2 regions of the Bacillus sp. UMB0893 genome follow, and region 1 is predicted to be linked to the other one. Evidence: a T-box and tRNA genes for the amino acid it is inferred to sense, from the RefSeq annotation. Region 1 holds a T-box; the other holds one or more tRNA genes.
What was found. A T-box is a leader RNA that pairs with one kind of tRNA and senses whether it is charged. The one in region 1 lies ahead of alaS (alanine--tRNA ligase), so its partner is inferred to be a tRNA-Ala.
Positions count from the first base shown of each region.

Region 1 (15,901 bases):
GCCATTCAAACGGCTCTGATGTCACCCATGCTTTTACTGACTGGAGGTCCAGGTACTGGCAAGACAACCGTTATTAAAGGGATCGTGGAGCTTTACTCTGATTTGCATGGCTGTTCATTGGATCAAAAAGATTACAAAAAAGATGAACCTTTTCCCATTTCATTGGTTGCTCCAACAGGGCGCGCAGCAAAAAGAATGACGGAAGCGACAGGGCTGCCTGCTGTTACCATTCACAGGCTGTTAAAATGGAACGGAGCAGGAGGCTTTGATCATGGGGAAGATAACCCGATTGGCGCAAAATTGCTGATTGTTGATGAAATGTCAATGGTTGATACGTGGATTGCTAATCAGCTTTTTAAAGCTCTTCCCGAACATATTCAGGTGATTATGGTTGGAGATGAGGATCAGCTCCCATCTGTCGGACCAGGCCAGGTGCTTCGTGATTTGCTTGAATCACAAGCGGTTCCTGTTGTGAGGCTGACGGATATATACAGACAGGCAGAGGGTTCGTCTATCATTGAGCTTGCCCATGATATTAAAAAAGGAATGCTGCCAGCTAACTTGTCTGCGCCCACGAAAGACAGATCATTTATTCGCTGCAGCGGTGCACAGGTAAAAGAAGTTGTAGAAAAAGTGATTTCAAATGCGATAAAAAAAGGCTATACTGCACGCGATGTACAAGTTCTTGCCCCTATGTACCGCGGTTCCGCAGGAATTGATCAGCTCAACATCTTACTGCAGCAGCTATTTAATCCGAAAGCGGAAAATAAAAGGGAAATGAAGTTCGGCGATGCGGTTTACAGATCTGGAGATAAAGTGCTGCAGCTTGTGAATCAGCCTGAGAGCAATGTGTATAACGGAGATATCGGTGAGATTGTGTCCATTTTTTATGCAAAGGAAAACACAGAGAAAGAAGATATGATTGTCATTTCCTTTGATGGCAATGAGGTAACATACACAAAATCTGATTTCAATCAATTTACACATGCTTTTTGCTGTTCCATTCATAAATCACAAGGCAGTGAGTTCCCAATCGTTGTCGTGCCAGTTGTCAAAAGCTATTACAGAATGCTTCGACGGAACTTAATTTATACAGCCATAACGAGAAGCAAGCAATTTTTAATACTTTGCGGTGAGCAGGAAGCGCTGCAGCGGGGGATTGAAAACAGAGACCATTTAAGCCGCAAGACTTCTTTGAAAATGAAACTTGCCAAAGAATATCAGGTTCTTGATGAACTTTCATCTGAGCTTCCATTTGATCTTGCAGATGCAATGATTGGAATGGAAGGCATTACCCCGTATGACTTTATGGAAGACAACAAAATCTAAGAATGTTCGGAAAGGGGGAGTATCTCCTGCGGACATTCACACAGCTAAAGGGCATGCCGGTTGTTGACATTGGAGACGGATCATTTGTAGGCACCGTTTCTGATATTTGTTTCGACGCACACGGTTTTTTTCTGGGGTTGTTAATGGACGAAAAAGGGCTTTTTAGAAAAGGGCGCATTTTTCCGGCAGATTCCATTTTTACGATAGGCCAGGATAGCATAATGATTAACGGCAGAAGCAACCTGAAATCACTTTCTGAATTCAGAAAGGCTTATTTCCTGCAATCACACCAGCGCCTTCAGTATAAAGCGGTGTATTCTACGGAAGGCGAGAAGCTGGGACTGCTCGCAGATGTATATTTTTCTGAACATGTGGGCACCATTGTAGCATATGAACTGACGGACGGATTCTTTGCAGATATGATGGAGGGGAAGAAAAAACTTGAACCTCCGGGGTCTTTAACCATTAGCAAAGATGCAATCGTCATGGATTTTATTCATTAGCGAGGTGCACCGCATTGTTAAAATGCCCAAATTGTAAAAGTAAAGACATTGGGAAGATAGGCGTTAATCAGTATTATTGCTGGGGCTGCTTTATTGAGCTGTCCATATCAAAAGGCCAAATCTTTACCCATCAGGTGGAAGAAGATGGATCTCTTAGCTCCCTGGATGATCTTTTTACAGATGACGATCGTACAATCAGCATGTAGACAGTAAATAGGGGGAATACGCAATGAACCGCAAAATGACCTCAATGCTTTCAGATTTTTTGGAACGCATTCCAATGTCCAAACGTGCAATGAAGAAAATGCGAAAACGAATCATGAGAAAGTTTTAATGTATTAAAATCCCTTGCTTTTTATTAGGCAGGGGATTTTTCATTGTTTAGCTTAAAATAATCGACCTGGAAAAAGTACGTCAAAGCCAGTGAATGGAACAGATAAAAGTGAGTCAAAACGGAGTTTGCAGCACAAAGAAGGCTCTCCTGCTGGAAGAAAGTGCGTCAAAACGGAGTTTGCAGCACAAAAAAGGCTCTCCTGCTGGAAAAAAGTGAGTCAAAACGGAATTTGCAGCACAAAGAAGGCTCTCCTGCTGGAAGGAAATGCGTCAAAACGGAGTTTGCAGCACAAAGAAGGCTCTCCTGCTGGAAGGAAGTGCGTCAAAACGGAGTTAGCAGCACAAAGAATGCTCTCCTGCTGGAAGGAAGTGCGTCAAAACGGAGTTTGCAGCACAAAAAAGGCTCTCCCACTGGTAAAAAGTGCGTCAATGCAGTGAATAGAACAGAAAAATCGTCTTTCTCCCTGAAAAAAGAGCATCATTGAATATCAGCATATCTAGTAGATTTTCAAATGCCCTGCTTAAAGAAAATTCTCACAAAATATTATGAATAGATCTTTTATTATTTTAGGTTTGCCACACAAACGATAAAAATGTCGCCATCATAATTTTTTATTTTTCAAGCATTTCAATTTTTGATGATTTATGTTCAGCTCTCCCAATAACTCGTCGGTCAGAACGGCTCCTCCAAAAAAGTCAAACCCAGTCCTTCTGTCGGATCCTTATATGGCCTGCCTGCGTTGAACAAGCTCTTCTGCATTAAAAATTCCCATGCATATTTCCATCCCTCCTCTCCAAACTATAGATGAGGAGGGATGGCTTTTGAAAGAACGTTATTTAAAATGGCTGATGAGAATCGGCATTTTTCTTTTATGTCTGCTTTCGATTTATGTCTTTTTGAAGCTGAGAGTTCTTTGGGATCCTTTTTTTATTATTATTAAAGCAATCCTTCTCCCTTTTCTGATATCCGGTTTTATTACATATTTGCTTCACCCTGTCATTGAAAGGCTGCATGCTACCGGGGTACCGCGTACACTATCTATATTAATAATCTATATCCTTTTCTTTGGTGGAATCGGTTATGGGTTTTACAGAGGAATACCTGTCATGATAACACAGCTTAAAGATCTCTCTGAAAGCTTTCCGGAATTCGAAAAAAAATATCAGGGATGGCTCTCGATGATTCACAATCAAACAGACCGTTTTCCTGAGGAGGTTCATGGGAGAATTGAATCTGCTTTTCAAAACATTGAAGCATGGATTTCTTATTGGATTGACCGAATCTTAAATAGTGTGGGAAAGACTATGGATTATATTTTAATAATAGCCATCATTCCATTTCTAGTTTTCTACATGCTGAAAGACTATGAGCAAATAAAAAAAGCTGCATGGTATTTAACACCAAAACGGTGGAGGTCAGAAGCGATTATCTTTGTTCGGGATGTGGATCAGTCTCTTGGCAGCTACATCCGCGGTCAGCTGCTTGTGTGCGTCATTATCGGCTTTTTGGCGTTTCTGTCTCTATGGTTTTTTGATATTAAATACCCGCTTGTCATTGGAATCTTAATAGGGATTACGAATGTGATTCCATATTTTGGTCCGATCATTGGTGCGATTCCTGCAGTCATAATCGCCGCATCCATGTCGCTGAATACAGTGCTGATTGTGGTTATCATTATATTTTCACTGCAATTTATCGAAGGGAATATACTCGGCCCATTGATCGTCGGAAGAAGTCTTCACATGCACCCGATAATTATCATGCTGGCGCTTCTTGCTGGAGGGGAAATTGCCGGTATCATAGGCATGATTTTAGCTGTGCCGGTTCTTGCAGTGCTGAAAGTTACACTTATGCATCTTGTTCAATTAAGGAGGCAGCATTGACAATGCGGGGCGCTTGAACTATAATTCTGCCTATACTACATATTTATAGAAAACGATGAAGGAACGAGTATGTTTCAGACCATCTGACAAGAGAGGAATTTCCCAGGCTGAAAGAAATTCCGGGATGAAGGGGAACTGAAGGCTATTCCAGAGTGCAGGAAAAACCTGTCGACTTTACCACGTTACGGTTAAATGAAGTGATGGACAAAACTGTCTATAACCAGGGTGGTACCGCGAGCAATCTCTCGTCCCTGTGAAAATCTCTATGATTTTCGCAGGGACGGGAGTTTTTATTTTGTCAAAATTACGAGGAGGAATAAAGATGAAAACACTAACATCAGCTCAAGTTCGTCAAATGTTTTTAGATTTCTTCAAGGAAAAAGGCCATGCAGTAGAGCCAAGCGCATCTTTGGTTCCTCATGAAGATCCGTCCTTGCTGTGGATCAACAGCGGAGTAGCAACACTAAAAAAATATTTTGATGGCCGTGTAATCCCAGCAAATCCAAGAATCTGCAATGCTCAAAAATCTATTCGTACAAATGATATTGAGAATGTCGGAAAAACAGCCCGTCACCATACATTTTTCGAAATGCTTGGTAACTTTTCTATCGGCGATTATTTTAAAGTAGAAGCAATTGATTGGGCTTGGGAGTTCTTAACAAGTGAAAAATGGATAGGCTTTGATCCGGAAAAGCTATCGGTTACGATTCATCCTGAAGATGACGAAGCTTTCTTGATTTGGAAAGATAAAATCGGAGTGCCTGAAGAGCGCATTATCCGTTTAGAGGGTAATTTCTGGGATATTGGGGAAGGACCAAGCGGACCAAATACAGAAATTTTCTATGATCGAGGCGAGTTTTACGGTAATGATCCGACAGATCCTGAATTATATCCGGGCGGAGAAAATGAACGGTACTTAGAAGTTTGGAATCTTGTATTCTCAGAGTTCAATCATAATTCAGATGGAACATACACGCCTCTGCCGAAGAAAAACATTGATACAGGCATGGGACTTGAAAGAATGGTATCTGTTATTCAAGACGTCCCAACGAACTTTGATACAGATTTGTTTATGCCGATAATTGAATCGACTGAAACCATTTCAGGCGAGAAATACCGTGTGGATATTGAAAAAGATGAAGCATTTAAAGTTGTAGCTGATCATATTCGTACAGTAACATTTGCAGTCGGAGATGGAGCTTTGCCGTCAAATGAAGGACGAGGATACGTTCTTCGCCGTCTTCTTCGCCGTGCGGTAAGGTATGCAAAAAAACTGAATATCAATCGTCCGTTTATGTATGAACTTGTACCTGTAGTTGGCGAAATCATGGTTGACTTTTACCCGGAAGTAAAATCAAAAACGGAATTTATCCAAAAAGTGATTAAAAATGAAGAAGAACGCTTCCACGAAACATTGAATGATGGTTTATCCATTTTAGCTGAAGTTGTAAAAACGCAAAAAGCGCAAGGAAGCCGTGTGATACCAGGTGCCGATGTATTCCGTCTTTATGATACATATGGATTCCCGGTTGAATTAACGGAAGAATATGCAGAAGAAGAGCAAATGGAAATTGATCATGAAGGTTTCAAACGTGAAATGGAAGGACAGCGGGAACGTGCACGTTCAGCAAGACAGGATGTTGACTCAATGCAGGTTCAAGGCGGGGTGCTAGGTGAAATTAAAGCAGAAAGCACATTCGTCGGGTACAGTCAGCTAGAAACGAAAGCAACAGTAGCCGTACTCCTTAAAAACGGTGAACTTGCAGATGAAGCAACTGCTGGAGATGAAGTTCAGCTTATTTTAAATGAAACGCCTTTCTATGCTGAAAGCGGCGGACAAATTGCTGATGAAGGAATGATTGAAAATGATCGTGTGAAGCTGCAAGTAAAGCATGTTCAAAAAGCACCTAATGGACAAAACCTTCATACTGCAGCTGTTATAAGCGGCACTCTTAAAACAAATGATGAGGTAACAGCTGCTGTAAATGAAACTACAAGAAGTGCTGTTATTAAGAATCATACGGCAACACACTTGCTGCATCAGGCTTTAAAAGATGTTCTTGGCGGTCATGTCAATCAGGCAGGCTCTCTAGTGACAGCTGAGAGACTTCGTTTCGACTTTTCACATTTTGGCCAAGTACAGCCAGAGGAACTTGAACAAATTGAACAAATCGTAAATGAACAAATCTGGAAAAGCATTGCTGTAAATATTGAATTAAAACCTATTGCAGAAGCGAAGAAAATGGGAGCAATGGCGTTATTTGGAGAAAAATACGGGGATATCGTCAGAGTTGTTCAAGTTGGAGATTACAGCCTTGAATTGTGCGGAGGCTGCCATGTTGATAACACCTCTTCAATTGGATTGTTTAAAATAGTCGCAGAAACTGGTATTGGTGCAGGAACGAGAAGGATTGAAGCAGTAACAGGTAAAGGTGCTTATCAGCTGATTACAGGCCAGCTGTCCATTCTTTCAGAAGCAGCAGCTAAATTAAAAACCAATTCAAAAGACACAATAGGCCGAATTGATGCTCTTCTAGGAGAAGTGCGCACTCTCCAAAGAGAAAATGAATCATTAACAGCAAAATTGGGCAATGTAGAAGCTGGAAGCTTAGTCAGCAATGCCGTTCAAATTGATGGTGTAACACTGCTTTCAAGTAAAGTAAACGCCAAAGACATGAACAGCCTAAGAACAATGGTCGATGAGCTGAAGCAAAAGCTGGGATCGGCAATCGTGATTCTTGGAGCTGCACATGATGGAAAAGTAAGTCTTGCAGCAGGAATTACAGGTGACTTAGTCGAAAAGGGTTATCATTCAGGCAAATTGATTAAAGAAGTCGCTTCAAGGTGCGGCGGAAGCGGCGGCGGACGTCCAGATATGGCTCAAGCCGGCGGCAAGGATCCTGAAAAGCTTGAGGATGCTTTAAAGTATGCAGAGGAATGGGTAAAAACCATTTAATTTTTCATACGATTCAATCTGCTTTCAAGTGAAATTTGCATAAAGATTTCGCTTAAAAGGGAAATCCGTTTTATAATTTCAATTGTTAGTGTAGAATGTAGGTAAGAATGGACAAGCAGATTCCTACAGGTGAATCTGGGAAAGAGGTGCAAATCGTGAGTTCCTTTGATAAAACGATGAAGTTTAACTTTTCTGAGGATGCAGTTGAGACGAATGTGAATGAAGTATTGTTCACGGTATACGATGCTCTGCAAGAAAAAGGCTATAATCCGATTAACCAAATCGTTGGGTACCTGCTCTCTGGTGATCCTGCATACATCCCCCGTCATCGCGATGCAAGAAATTTAATTCGCAAGCTGGAGCGGGATGAACTAATTGAGGAATTAGTTAAATCGTACTTACACCATCATAGAGAGGAATAATATGCGAATTATTGGGCTTGATTTTGGCTCCAAAACACTTGGAGTCGCTGTCAGCGATGAATTTGGCTGGACAGCACAAGGATTAGAAACGATTAAAATTGATGAAGCCGGCGGAAACTATGGTTTAGAACGACTGAAACAAATCATAGAGGAGCATGGTGCAGATAAAATTGTGCTCGGATTTCCGAAAAACATGAATGGAACTGTCGGACCAAGAGGAGAAGCAAGCCAATTATTTGCAGCAAGGCTTGAAGAAAAATTTGGCCTGCCTGTCATTCTATGGGATGAACGATTATCCACGATGGCCGCTGAACGAGTATTAATATCAGCAGATGTCAGCAGAAAGAAAAGAAAAAAAGTAATTGATAAAATGGCTGCAGTGATGATTTTACAGGGATACTTGGATAGTCTGAATTAAACTGTCAGCAAACTATAGATGAGGTGACTGCAATGGAACACGGAGAAAAACAAATTACAGTAGTAGACGAAAATGGAAATGAACAGCTTTGCGAAATTCTTTTTACATTTGCATCAGAAGAATTCGGCAAATCTTATGTCCTATACTATCCGCTTGGCGAGCAGGATGATGAAGAAGATATCGAAATTCATGCATCAAGCTTTGAACCTGCAGAAGACGGAATAGACGGGGAACTTGCTCCGATTGAAACAGAAGAAGAGTGGGATCTTGTTGAAGAAATGCTGAATACATTCCTTGATAATGAGGAGCAAGAGGAAGAAAAATAAAAAAATCCGTCGAAAGACGGTTTTTTTATTTGGTTTTTTTTATAAAGTAGAATTTTGCAGATTTTATGGAAGCCATTAGGGAAAAAATAAAACAGAAAAATTTTTCTGCCTTACTGCTCAAAAGAAGAAAACGAACAAGATAGTTCCATGGTAGGATTGTCATTGCCGCAACCATCTTAACTTGAAAAAGGTGAAAAACGTACTTTCATTCAAAAATATGCTGGATTTTGGCGAAAAAACAGTGATTATGTAGTATAATCATTTTGATGAAAGGGGGACTGCACAAATAATGTCTGAAGCTGATTCGAACAAACATACATTTCAACATAAACTCCTTGAAAAACAGCAGGAAGCGAAAGTCATCCGAAAGATTGTCCTTGTGATTTTTGCTGGTTTCGTCATTTTGATGACAGGATTAATCGGAGGCGGTTATCTATATATTAAGTCTGCTCTGCAGCCAGTGGATGAAAAGGATAAGAATGCAGTTGATGTCAACATCCCGATAGGGTCTTCAGTTTCAACGATTGCAAGCATTCTGGAAGAGAAAAATATTATTAAAGATGAACGAGTATTTAAATACTATATTAAGTTTAAAAATGAATCCGGATTTCAAGCAGGAGAATATAAGCTAAATCCCTCTATGGAAATCAAAGATATTGTTGCGAGCCTTAAATCAGGGAAAGTGATTACGGATGTCGTCTTTCGAATTCCTGTGCCAGAAGGCATACAAGTAACGGAAATCGCGAAAGGCATTGCAAAGAATACAGGGTATACCGAAAAAGAAATACTGGATCGAATGAACAATAAAGATTTTATCAGTGCCATGCAAAAGAAATATCCTGAAACCATTACGAAGGATATATATGGACAGCATATTAAGTATCCGCTTGAGGGTTATTTTTACCCGGCTACGTATCCTTTTTATGAGGAAAAGCCATCTCTTGATTTTATCTTGGAAGAGATGATTAAAAAGACAAATACGGCTGTCAAACCGTATATTCCCCAGCTGGAAGAAAGAAAAATGACGGTTCATCAATTCCTTACGATGGCATCGCTGATTGAAGAGGAAGCAACACAATCAATCGATCGAGACAAAATTTCCAGTGTGTTTTACAATCGGATCGATGAGAAAATGCCTCTTCAAACAGACCCGACGGTACTTTATGCTCTTGGGGAACACAAAGACCGCGTTTTCTATAAAGATCTTGAAATTGACTCGCCATATAATACGTATAAAGTTCAAGGTCTTCCTCCTGGCCCCATCGCAAATGCAGGCAATCAGTCAATGAAAGCTGCAGTAGAGCCAGAAGAAACGGATTATCTCTACTTCCTTGCTACAAAAAAGGGAGAAGTGATTTTCACTAAAACGCTTAAAGAGCACAATAAGGCGAAAGCAGAGCATATATCAAATAAGTAGGGTTTATTTCTTTAGTGTGTTAATTTCTTTATTCATAGGAAAGATTCAGACCATTTTATTAGGTGAAGAACAGATAAGGGAACGTGAAAATATTCGCATTCCCTTATCTGTTGTGGTAAAATATATCGAGTTGTGAAGACAAAGATAATAAAATGACAAATAATGACAAGAGTTCTCTACAAGGACTCTTATTTTCATGACTTAATTCACACTTTAACGGTGTTTATACTATAAACGCACCATTGTTTGAAGGAGAAGACTATGGAAAACGATACGATTTTAACATATATAGAAAGTCTTCTTCCCGATCAGGACGAAGCGGTCAAGCAAATGGAACAATATGCACTTGACCATGCCGTTCCCATTATGGAAAAGACCGGGATAGAAGTGCTCATCAGTCTTTTGGTGCTGAAACAGCCAAGAAGGATCTTAGAAATAGGCACTGCAATTGGTTATTCCTCCATTCGTATGTGCAAAGCACTTCCTGAAACGGAAATCGTGACAGTTGAGAGAAATGCAGAGCGCTATAAACAGGCACATCTAAATATTGAAGCGAATGCATTGGCAAATCGAATCACTGTTTTGCATGGTGATGCCTTAGAGCTAAAAGAACCTATCGAGGAAAAAGGACCATATGATGTCATTTTCATTGATGCTGCAAAGGGGCAGTATATGCGTTTCTTTGAAATGTACGAACCAATGCTTTCAAAAAATGGATGCATCATCACTGACAATGTTTTATTTAAAGGGCTAGTGGCATCTGAAGAAGAGGATATGTCCTTTCATCGCAGAAGGCGTGCTCTTTTGAGAAAGATACGAACATACAATGAATGGCTAATGTCAAACGAAGCATACCACACGGCCATTTTTCCAGTCGGTGACGGAATGGCAGTTAGTATAAAACGAGGTGAAAAAGATGAATAAACCAGAATTAATTGTAACACCAGTTAAAATTGAGGATATTCTTCCGCTTGCTGAAGCGGGAGCTAATGCTTTCGTCATTGGAGAGCAGCGCTACGGCCTGCGCCTTGCAGGTGAATTTAATCGTGAGCAAATGAAAGAAGCTACAGAACTTGCCCATTCGAAAAATGTAAAAGTTTATGCTGCAATGAATGCTATTTTTCATAATGAGAAGGTCGAAGAATTAACAGATTATCTTAGATTCTTAGATCAAATTGGAGTAGATGCCGTCGTATTTGGAGATCCGGCTGTCTTAATGGCTGCAAGAGAAGCAGCTCCGGACATGTTGCTCCATTGGAATACGGAAACAACAGCAACGAACTGGCATACGTGCAATTATTGGGGAAGAAAAGGCGCTAAACGTGCTGTCCTTGCAAGAGAATTAAGCATGGATTCAATCATTGAAACGAAAGAACATGCTGAAGTTGAAATTGAAGTTCAGGTTCATGGAATGACTTGTATGTTCCAATCTAAGCGTTCCCTGATCGGAAACTATTATGAGTACCAAGGCAAAGCAATGAAGATTGAGAGCATTCAAGAAGAAAAAACGATGTTCCTGCATGATAAAGAGCGCAGCAATAAATATCCGATCTATGAGGATGAAAATGGCACACACATAATGAGCCCAAATGATATGTGCATCATTGACGAATTGTCAGACATGATTGATGCAGGAATTGATTCATTTAAAATTGACGGCGTGCTCCAAACATCTGAATATATCATTGAAGTAACAAAAAAATACCGTCAGGCCATTGATTTATGTACAGATAACCGTGATCAGTATGAAGAAATAAAAGATCAGTTACTTTCAGATATAGAGGACATTCAACCGGAAAACCGTCCATTAGATACAGGATTCTTCTTTAAAGAAACAGTGTATTAATCTTTTAATAAAATAGGAGGGAAAAACAATGGTGGCTGTTAAAGATAACATCTCACAAATCATAGACGGCAAACGTGTTATTATTAAAAAACCTGAATTGCTTGCACCAGCCGGTAATTTAGAAAAACTGAAAATTGCCGTCCATTATGGCGCAGACGCTGTTTTTATCGGAGGAAAAGAATTTGGTCTGCGTTCAAATGCAGATAACTTTTCACAAGAGGAAATGGCTGAAGGTGTTCAATTCGCAAATAAATATGGAGCAAGAATTTATGTGACAACAAATATTTTTGCCCACAATGAAAATATGGACGGTCTTGAAGAGTATTTGATGGGTCTTCAAGATGCAGGAGTTGCAGGAATCATCGTAGCGGATCCATTAATCATTGAAACTTGCAGAAAAGTAGCTCCAAAGCTTGAGGTTCATTTAAGCACACAGCAATCACTTTCAAACTGGAAAGCTGTTCAGTTCTGGAAAGAGGAAGGCCTTGAACGTGTTGTTCTGGCCCGTGAAACGAGTGCAGAAGAAATAAAAGAAATGAAAGAAAAAGTTGATATTGAAATTGAAACATTCATACATGGTGCAATGTGCATTGCATATTCAGGACGCTGTGTACTTAGCAATCACATGACAGCACGTGATTCTAACCGCGGCGGATGCTGTCAATCGTGCCGCTGGGACTACGATCTATACAAGCTGGCTGACAATGAGGAAAAGGCGTTGTTCAGTGAGGACGATGCAGCATTTGCAATGAGCCCAAAAGATTTAAACTTAATTCAATCCATTCCAAAAATGATCGAAATGGGAATTGACAGCCTTAAAATTGAAGGACGCATGAAATCAATTCACTACGTTGCAACAGTTGTCAGTGTGTACCGAAAAGTAATCGATGCTTATTGTGCAGATCCTGAGAATTTCGTGATTCAAAAAGAATGGCTTGATGAGCTTGACAAGTGTGCAAATCGTGACACGGCACCTGCATTTTTTGAAGGGGTACCAGGTACTGATGAGCAAATGTTTGGCATTCACGGCAAGAAAACAACATATGATTTCGTAGGATTGGTTCTGGATTATAATGAAGAAACCGGCATGGTTACATTGCAGCAGCGCAACCACTTCAAGCCAGGCGATGAAGTTGAATTCTTCGGACCGGAGATCAAGAATTTCAAACAAACGATTGATACAATTTGGGACGAAGAAGGCAATGAACTTGATGCTGCCCGTCACCCTCTGCAAATCGTTACGTTTAAAGCGGATCAAAAAGTCTTCCCAAATAACATGATGCGGAAGGGGAAGTGACATGATGGGGAAAAAGCCCATTGTCATCGGAGTTGCAGGCGGGTCCGGCTCCGGTAAAACAAGTGTTACCAAATCAATTTATGAGCATTTTAAAGGACACTCCATTTTAATGCTTGAACAGGATTTTTATTATAAAGATCAAAGTCATCTTCCATATGAAGAAAGATTAAACACAAATTATGATCATCCGCTTGCATTTGATAACACGCTATTAATTGAACATATTAAAAAGCTTCTGAATTATGAGGCTATCGACAAACCTGTGTACGATTATAAACTTCATACACGTTCTAATGATGTCCTTTTGGTTGAACCTAAAGACGTCATCATCCTTGAAGGGATTTTAGTTTTAGAGGATGAGAGGCTTCGCAACTTAATGGACATGAAACTTTTCGTCGACACAGATGCTGATATCCGCATCATCAGACGGATGCTTCGCGATATTAAAGAACGCGGAAGAACGATTGATTCAGTAATTGAACAGTATGTATCGGTTGTAAGACCAATGCATAATCAATTCATTGAGCCCACCAAGCGTTATGCCGATATCATTATTCCAGAAGGCGGTCAAAATCATGTGGCGATTGACCTTATGGTTACAAAAATTCAAACAATTCTTGAACTAAATGCAATTTTGTAATAACATAGCATAGATAAAGAGTACTGTGACCATATTATGTATAGGCTGTAAAAGTTTCTCAAGATTCTTTGATGACTAAAGAATAGTTCTTTATTACCAATATATTGAGCTAAACGCTCTCCTGAGGTAAAGCAAGCCAGAGGCTTGCTTTTAAGCTAACTAAAGATTATTCTTCAATTCGATAAATCACAAGATCACCTGAAAAGTTCAGCATATGCAAATTTGTCAGGAGAGGGCTACATGAAGCCCTCTCACCATCACAGTGCAGTTTTTTTACATACCAAATACATTTGGGGACAGTAATACTAGAAGGAGTGAGATCATGGCACAAGAAAAAGTATTTCCTATGACGACTGAAGGTAAAGAAAAGCTAGAACAGGAATTGGAATATTTAAAATCCGTGAAACGTAAAGAGGTAGTTGAAAGAATTAAGATTGCCCGCAGCTTTGGGGATTTGTCTGAGAACTCTGAGTATGATTCAGCTAAAGAAGAGCAGGCATTTGTTGAAGGACGTATTACAACGCTTGAGAACATGATTCGCAATGCGAAAATCATTGTAGAAGATGCAGACACTAACGTTGTCACTCTTGGGAAAACAATCTCTTTCATTGAACTTCCTAATGGGGACGAAGAAACATATACGGTCGTAGGCAGTGCAGAGGCTGATCCATTTGAAGGGAAGATCTCGAATGATTCACCTATCGCCAAAAGCCTGATGGGCCGTCAGGTTGGAGAAGAAGTAAATGTTCAGACTCCAGGCGGAGAAATGCGCGTAAAAATTACAAACGTTAAATAAATATAGGTTTAATAAAAAAACACCTCGTCGACACTAGTCACAGACGAGGTGTTTTTCTATGAAAATTAAAAAGAGAATGAGATTGTTTGCAATTGGAATATCACTATCCATGCTGCTGCTTATCTTAAGACTTGCGGATATTCAGCTGATCCATACAGAATCCTTTTCAGACAGGAAAATCAATTTGATTGAGGAAAGTGTCAGCCAGCGTACACAAGAAGTTATGATTGATGATGGCAGAGGACGGTTTGTGGACAGAAATAAGAATGCGCTTGTTCAAAACCAAGAGGCAAAGCTTGTCCTGTTTCCATTTCTTAATAAAGTCGAATGGCCAGTCACAAAGTTATCTGAAATTTTAAATGTTTCAAGCATGAAAATCCAAAACTTGCTGAAAACCGCTGATAAACCGCTTTTGCTTGGAGCTGATCAAGGGTTCAAGCTGACAGACTCAATGATGAATCAAATTAATAAGCTTGAGATACCAGGCGTATTTGCAATCTATCAGCAAACGAAAATCAGCCATCACACAGCAGGTCATATCATCGGGATCACTGGTGAAAATGCAGAGCTCCTGCGCGCTCAATATCCTGAAAAGAAAAATTTATCGTCAAAAACGCAGCTGGGCATAACCGGCCTGCAAAAAGCGTTTGATGAATTTTTGCTGCCTGATGCGGAAACGAAGCTGCTCTATCATGTAGATGGAGACGGTAATCCTTTATTCGGGATTAATGTAAAATACATTGCAGACGCAAATCCATTTTATCCAGTGAGCATTAAAACGACGATTGACAGCGCTCTGCAGGATAAGATGGATGAGATTATGAACCGTTATAACGTGAAAAAAGGAGGACTTGTCCTGCTGGATGTTGAAACAAGTGAGGTGCTTGCTATGGTAAGCAAGCCCAATTTGAATCGATCTGATCCTGATACTTTTTCAAACCAGATGCTAACAGCAATAGCACCTGGATCTGTTTTTAAAACAGTTATCGCTGCAGCTGGCATTGAATCTGGTGTAGGTTCTGACAAAAAGTATGACTGCAGCCTGAACATGTATGGAGAAAATAACGGTGAACAGGACGAAGGTATTTTGAATGTTGAGCGAAGTTTTGCGAAGAGCTGCAATTATGCGTTTACATCAATGGCAAATGAATTAATGAAAGAAGATCGGAACGTCGTTGAAACGTTTGCTTGGAAATTGGGACTGACTGAAAAGGCTGGCTGGAGCGGGCCTGTTTATCATTATGATAAATTTATGCAGTTCCCTGAAGAAAAAAATCCGAGCATTTGGGGAGAAAAAACGGATAAGGGATCTGTCCGAGCGATTGCCCAAACAGCAATCGGCCAAAAGAATGTAAGAGTCACCCCGCTTTCAGTTGCCAACATGATGGCTGCTATCGCACGAGGGGGACAAAAAAAGCAGGTGAAAATCGTAGATAGTATATTGTATAAAAACGGTACGACCATGTTTAAATTTCCTGAAAATGAACAAGCGGGCGATTCCATTTCTCCATACACAGCATCAAAGCTCCAGCACTTGCTGCGCCTTGTTGTTACAGACGGGGAAGGAACAGGAAGAAGGTTTCAAACCTTGCCAATTGAGGTATCAGGTAAATCAGGGACTGCAGAAACGGGGAAAGGAACAGTACATAAATGGTTTGCGGGCTATTTTCCTTCCAAGAATCCCAAATATGCGCTGGCAGTGGTTGAAATGGATACGACGAGCCCGCAATCTGT
Region 1 covers NZ_PKLB01000003.1:205,805-221,705, reverse strand. The annotation lists gene recD2 (SF1B family DNA helicase RecD2) at 1-1,329, shown strand, start outside; gene CYJ36_RS09035 (PRC-barrel domain-containing protein) at 1,332-1,832, shown strand; gene CYJ36_RS09030 (hypothetical protein) at 1,847-2,038, shown strand; gene CYJ36_RS09020 (AI-2E family transporter) at 2,988-4,049, shown strand; T-box leader at 4,096-4,305, shown strand; gene alaS (alanine--tRNA ligase) at 4,372-7,005, shown strand; gene CYJ36_RS09010 (IreB family regulatory phosphoprotein) at 7,161-7,427, shown strand; gene ruvX (Holliday junction resolvase RuvX) at 7,429-7,845, shown strand; gene CYJ36_RS09000 (DUF1292 domain-containing protein) at 7,878-8,171, shown strand; gene mltG (endolytic transglycosylase MltG) at 8,461-9,588, shown strand; gene CYJ36_RS08990 (O-methyltransferase) at 9,850-10,512, shown strand; gene CYJ36_RS08985 (peptidase U32 family protein) at 10,505-11,434, shown strand; gene CYJ36_RS08980 (peptidase U32 family protein) at 11,463-12,731, shown strand; gene udk (uridine kinase) at 12,736-13,371, shown strand; gene greA (transcription elongation factor GreA) at 13,694-14,167, shown strand; gene CYJ36_RS08965 (peptidoglycan D,D-transpeptidase FtsI family protein) at 14,226-15,901, shown strand, end outside.

Region 2 (4,523 bases), on a different contig from region 1:
CTCCTCTCAAATTTCCTGCGCCCACGACGGATAGGGACCGAACTGTCTCACGACGTTCTGAACCCAGCTCGCGTACCGCTTTAATGGGCGAACAGCCCAACCCTTGGGACCGACTACAGCCCCAGGATGCGATGAGCCGACATCGAGGTGCCAAACCTCCCCGTCGATGTGGACTCTTGGGGGAGATAAGCCTGTTATCCCCGGGGTAGCTTTTATCCGTTGAGCGATGGCCCTTCCATGCGGAACCACCGGATCACTAAGCCCGACTTTCGTCCCTGCTCGACTTGTAGGTCTCGCAGTCAAGCTCCCTTGTGCCTTTACACTCTGCGAATGATTTCCAACCATTCTGAGGGAACCTTTGGGCGCCTCCGTTACATTTTAGGAGGCGACCGCCCCAGTCAAACTGCCCACCTGACACTGTCTCCCAGCCCGATCAGGGCTGTGGGTTAGAATTTCAATACAGCAAGGGTAGTATCCCACCAATGCCTCCACCGAAGCTTGTGCTCCGGCTTCCAAGGCTCCTACCTATCCTGTACAAGCTGTACCAAAATTCAATATCAGGCTACAGTAAAGCTCCACGGGGTCTTTCCGTCCTGTCGCGGGTAACCTGCATCTTCACAGGTACTATAATTTCACCGAGTCTCTCGTTGAGACAGTGCCCAGATCGTTACGCCTTTCGTGCGGGTCGGAACTTACCCGACAAGGAATTTCGCTACCTTAGGACCGTTATAGTTACGGCCGCCGTTTACTGGGGCTTCAATTCAAAGCTTCGCTTGCGCTAACCTCTCCTCTTAACCTTCCAGCACCGGGCAGGCGTCAGCCCCTATACTTCGCCTTGCGGCTTCGCAGAGACCTGTGTTTTTGCTAAACAGTCGCCTGGGCCTATTCACTGCGGCTTTTCAGGGCTATGAACCCTAAAAAGCACCCCTTCTCCCGAAGTTACGGGGTCATTTTGCCGAGTTCCTTAACGAGAGTTCTCTCGCTCACCTTAGGATTCTCTCCTCGCCTACCTGTGTCGGTTTGCGGTACGGGCACCTCTCACCTCGCTAGAGGCTTTTCTTGGCAGTGTGGAATCAGGAACTTCGGTACTAAATTTCCCTCGCCATCACAGCTCAGCCTTATATGAGAAGCGGATTTGCCTGCTTCTCAGCCTAACTGCTTGGACGCGCATATCCAACAGCGCGCTTGCCCTATCCTCCTGCGTCCCCCCATTGCTCAAATGGTGAGGAGGTGGTACAGGAATATCAACCTGTTGTCCATCGCCTACGCCTTTCGGCCTCGGCTTAGGTCCCGACTAACCCTGAGCGGACGAGCCTTCCTCAGGAAACCTTAGGCATTCGGTGGAGGGGATTCTCACCCCTCTTTCGCTACTCATACCGGCATTCTCACTTCTAAGCGCTCCACCAGTCCTTACGGTCTAGCTTCAACGCCCTTAGAACGCTCTCCTACCACTGTTCGTAAGAACAGTCCACAGCTTCGGTGATACGTTTAGCCCCGGTACATTTTCGGCGCAGAGTCACTCGACCAGTGAGCTATTACGCACTCTTTAAATGGTGGCTGCTTCTAAGCCAACATCCTGGTTGTCTAAGCAACTCCACATCCTTTTCCACTTAACGTATACTTTGGGACCTTAGCTGGTGGTCTGGGCTGTTTCCCTCTTGACTACGGATCTTATCACTCGCAGTCTGACTCCCAAGGAGCAAGTCTTTGGCATTCGGAGTTTGACTGAATTCGGTAACCCGATGAGGGCCCCTAGTCCAATCAGTGCTCTACCTCCAAGACTCTCATACTTGAGGCTAGCCCTAAAGCTATTTCGGAGAGAACCAGCTATCTCCAGGTTCGATTGGAATTTCTCCGCTACCCACACCTCATCCCCGCACTTTTCAACGTGCGTGGGTTCGGGCCTCCATTCAGTGTTACCTGAACTTCACCCTGGACATGGGTAGATCACCTGGTTTCGGGTCTACGACCACGTACTCAAATCGCCCTATTCAGACTCGCTTTCGCTGCGGCTCCGTCTTATCAACTTAACCTTGCACGGGATCGTAACTCGCCGGTTCATTCTACAAAAGGCACGCCATCACCCATTAACGGGCTCTGACTACTTGTAAGCACACGGTTTCAGGATCTTTTCACTCCCCTTCCGGGGTGCTTTTCACCTTTCCCTCACGGTACTGGTTCACTATCGGTCACTAGGGAGTATTTAGCCTTGGGAGATGGTCCTCCCTGCTTCCGACGGGATTTCTCGTGTCCCGCCGTACTCAGGATCCACTCTGGAGGGAACGAAGTTTCGACTACAGGGTTTTTACCTTCTTTGACGGACCTTTCCAGGTCGCTTCATCTACCCCGTTCCTTTGTAACTCCGTATAGAGTGTCCTACAACCCCAAGAGGCAAGCCTCTTGGTTTGGGCTAATTCCGTTTCGCTCGCCGCTACTTGGGAAATCGCGTTTGCTTTCTCTTCCTCCGGGTACTTAGATGTTTCAGTTCCCCGGGTCTGCCTTCATTATCCTATGTATTCAGATAAAGATACTGTCCCATTACGAACAGTGGGTTTCCCCATTCGGAAATCTCTGGATCAAAGCTTACTTACAGCTCCCCAAAGCATATCGGTGTTAGTCCCGTCCTTCATCGGCTCCTAGTGCCAAGGCATCCACCGTGCGCCCTTCATAACTTAACCTAAAATGGATCATCGCATCTGACGAATCAGAGCGTTCCTCATTTTCGTTGTTTGTTTAGACATAAATGTCTAGAAAATCACTAATTATGGTAAGCGTAAATCTCAGTGAATTACTTGTTATCAATTACGTTATCTAGTTTTCAAAGAACAACTTCTTGGTGGAGCCTAGCGGGATCGAACCGCTGACCTCCTGCGTGCAAGGCAGGCGCTCTCCCAGCTGAGCTAAGGCCCCATATGAATTTTAAGAGATGGTGGGCCTAAATGGACTCGAACCATCGACCTCACGCTTATCAGGCGTGCGCTCTAACCAGCTGAGCTATAGGCCCATCTCATGAATTAAGAATATCTTCTGACGTACAAAAAAGTACGCGCAAATGAATCCTCGCTTACTTTTAAAGTAAACTCACTATTCACTTAGAGGGAACAAAGTTCTCTCAAAACTAAACAAAAACCAAAAGCGTCCTCATATATCTTCCTTAGAAAGGAGGTGATCCAGCCGCACCTTCCGATACGGCTACCTTGTTACGACTTCACCCCAATCATCTACCCCACCTTAGGCGGCTGGCTCCTTGCGGTTACCCCACCGACTTCGGGTGTTGCAAACTCTCGTGGTGTGACGGGCGGTGTGTACAAGGCCCGGGAACGTATTCACCGCGGCATGCTGATCCGCGATTACTAGCGATTCCAGCTTCATGCAGGCGAGTTGCAGCCTGCAATCCGAACTGAGAATGGTTTTATGGGATTGGCTAAACCTCGCGGTCTCGCAGCCCTTTGTACCATCCATTGTAGCACGTGTGTAGCCCAGGTCATAAGGGGCATGATGATTTGACGTCATCCCCACCTTCCTCCGGTTTGTCACCGGCAGTCACCTTAGAGTGCCCAACTGAATGCTGGCAACTAAGATCAAGGGTTGCGCTCGTTGCGGGACTTAACCCAACATCTCACGACACGAGCTGACGACAACCATGCACCACCTGTCACTTTGTCCCCCGAAGGGGAACCTTCTATCTCTAGAAGTGGCAAAGGATGTCAAGACCTGGTAAGGTTCTTCGCGTTGCTTCGAATTAAACCACATGCTCCACCGCTTGTGCGGGCCCCCGTCAATTCCTTTGAGTTTCAGTCTTGCGACCGTACTCCCCAGGCGGAGTGCTTAATGCGTTAGCTGCAGCACTAAAGGGCGGAAACCCTCTAACACTTAGCACTCATCGTTTACGGCGTGGACTACCAGGGTATCTAATCCTGTTCGCTCCCCACGCTTTCGCGCCTCAGCGTCAGTTACAGACCAGAGAGTCGCCTTCGCCACTGGTGTTCCTCCACATCTCTACGCATTTCACCGCTACACGTGGAATTCCACTCTCCTCTTCTGCACTCAAGTTTCCCAGTTTCCAATGACCCTCCCCGGTTGAGCCGGGGGCTTTCACATCAGACTTAAGAAACCGCCTGCGCGCGCTTTACGCCCAATAATTCCGGACAACGCTTGCCACCTACGTATTACCGCGGCTGCTGGCACGTAGTTAGCCGTGGCTTTCTGGTTAGGTACCGTCAAGGTGCGAGCAGTTACTCTCGCACTTGTTCTTCCCTAACAACAGAGTTTTACGATCCGAAAACCTTCATCACTCACGCGGCGTTGCTCCGTCAGACTTTCGTCCATTGCGGAAGATTCCCTACTGCTGCCTCCCGTAGGAGTCTGGGCCGTGTCTCAGTCCCAGTGTGGCCGATCACCCTCTCAGGTCGGCTACGCATCGTTGCCTTGGTGAGCCATTACCTCACCAACTAGCTAATGCGCCGCGGGCCCATCTGTAAGTGACAGCCGAAACCGTCTTTCCAGCTTGAACCATGCGGTTC
Region 2 covers NZ_PKLB01000008.1:273,945-278,467, reverse strand. The annotation lists partial or broken rRNA gene CYJ36_RS18590 (23S ribosomal RNA) at 1-2,678, opposite strand, end outside; tRNA gene CYJ36_RS18585 (tRNA-Ala) at 2,835-2,910, opposite strand; tRNA gene CYJ36_RS18580 (tRNA-Ile) at 2,928-3,004, opposite strand; rRNA gene CYJ36_RS18575 (16S ribosomal RNA) at 3,159-4,523, opposite strand, start outside.
Region 2: it has a tRNA-Ala gene. The T-box ahead of alaS (alanine--tRNA ligase) is inferred to sense a tRNA for this amino acid. The anticodon was not compared.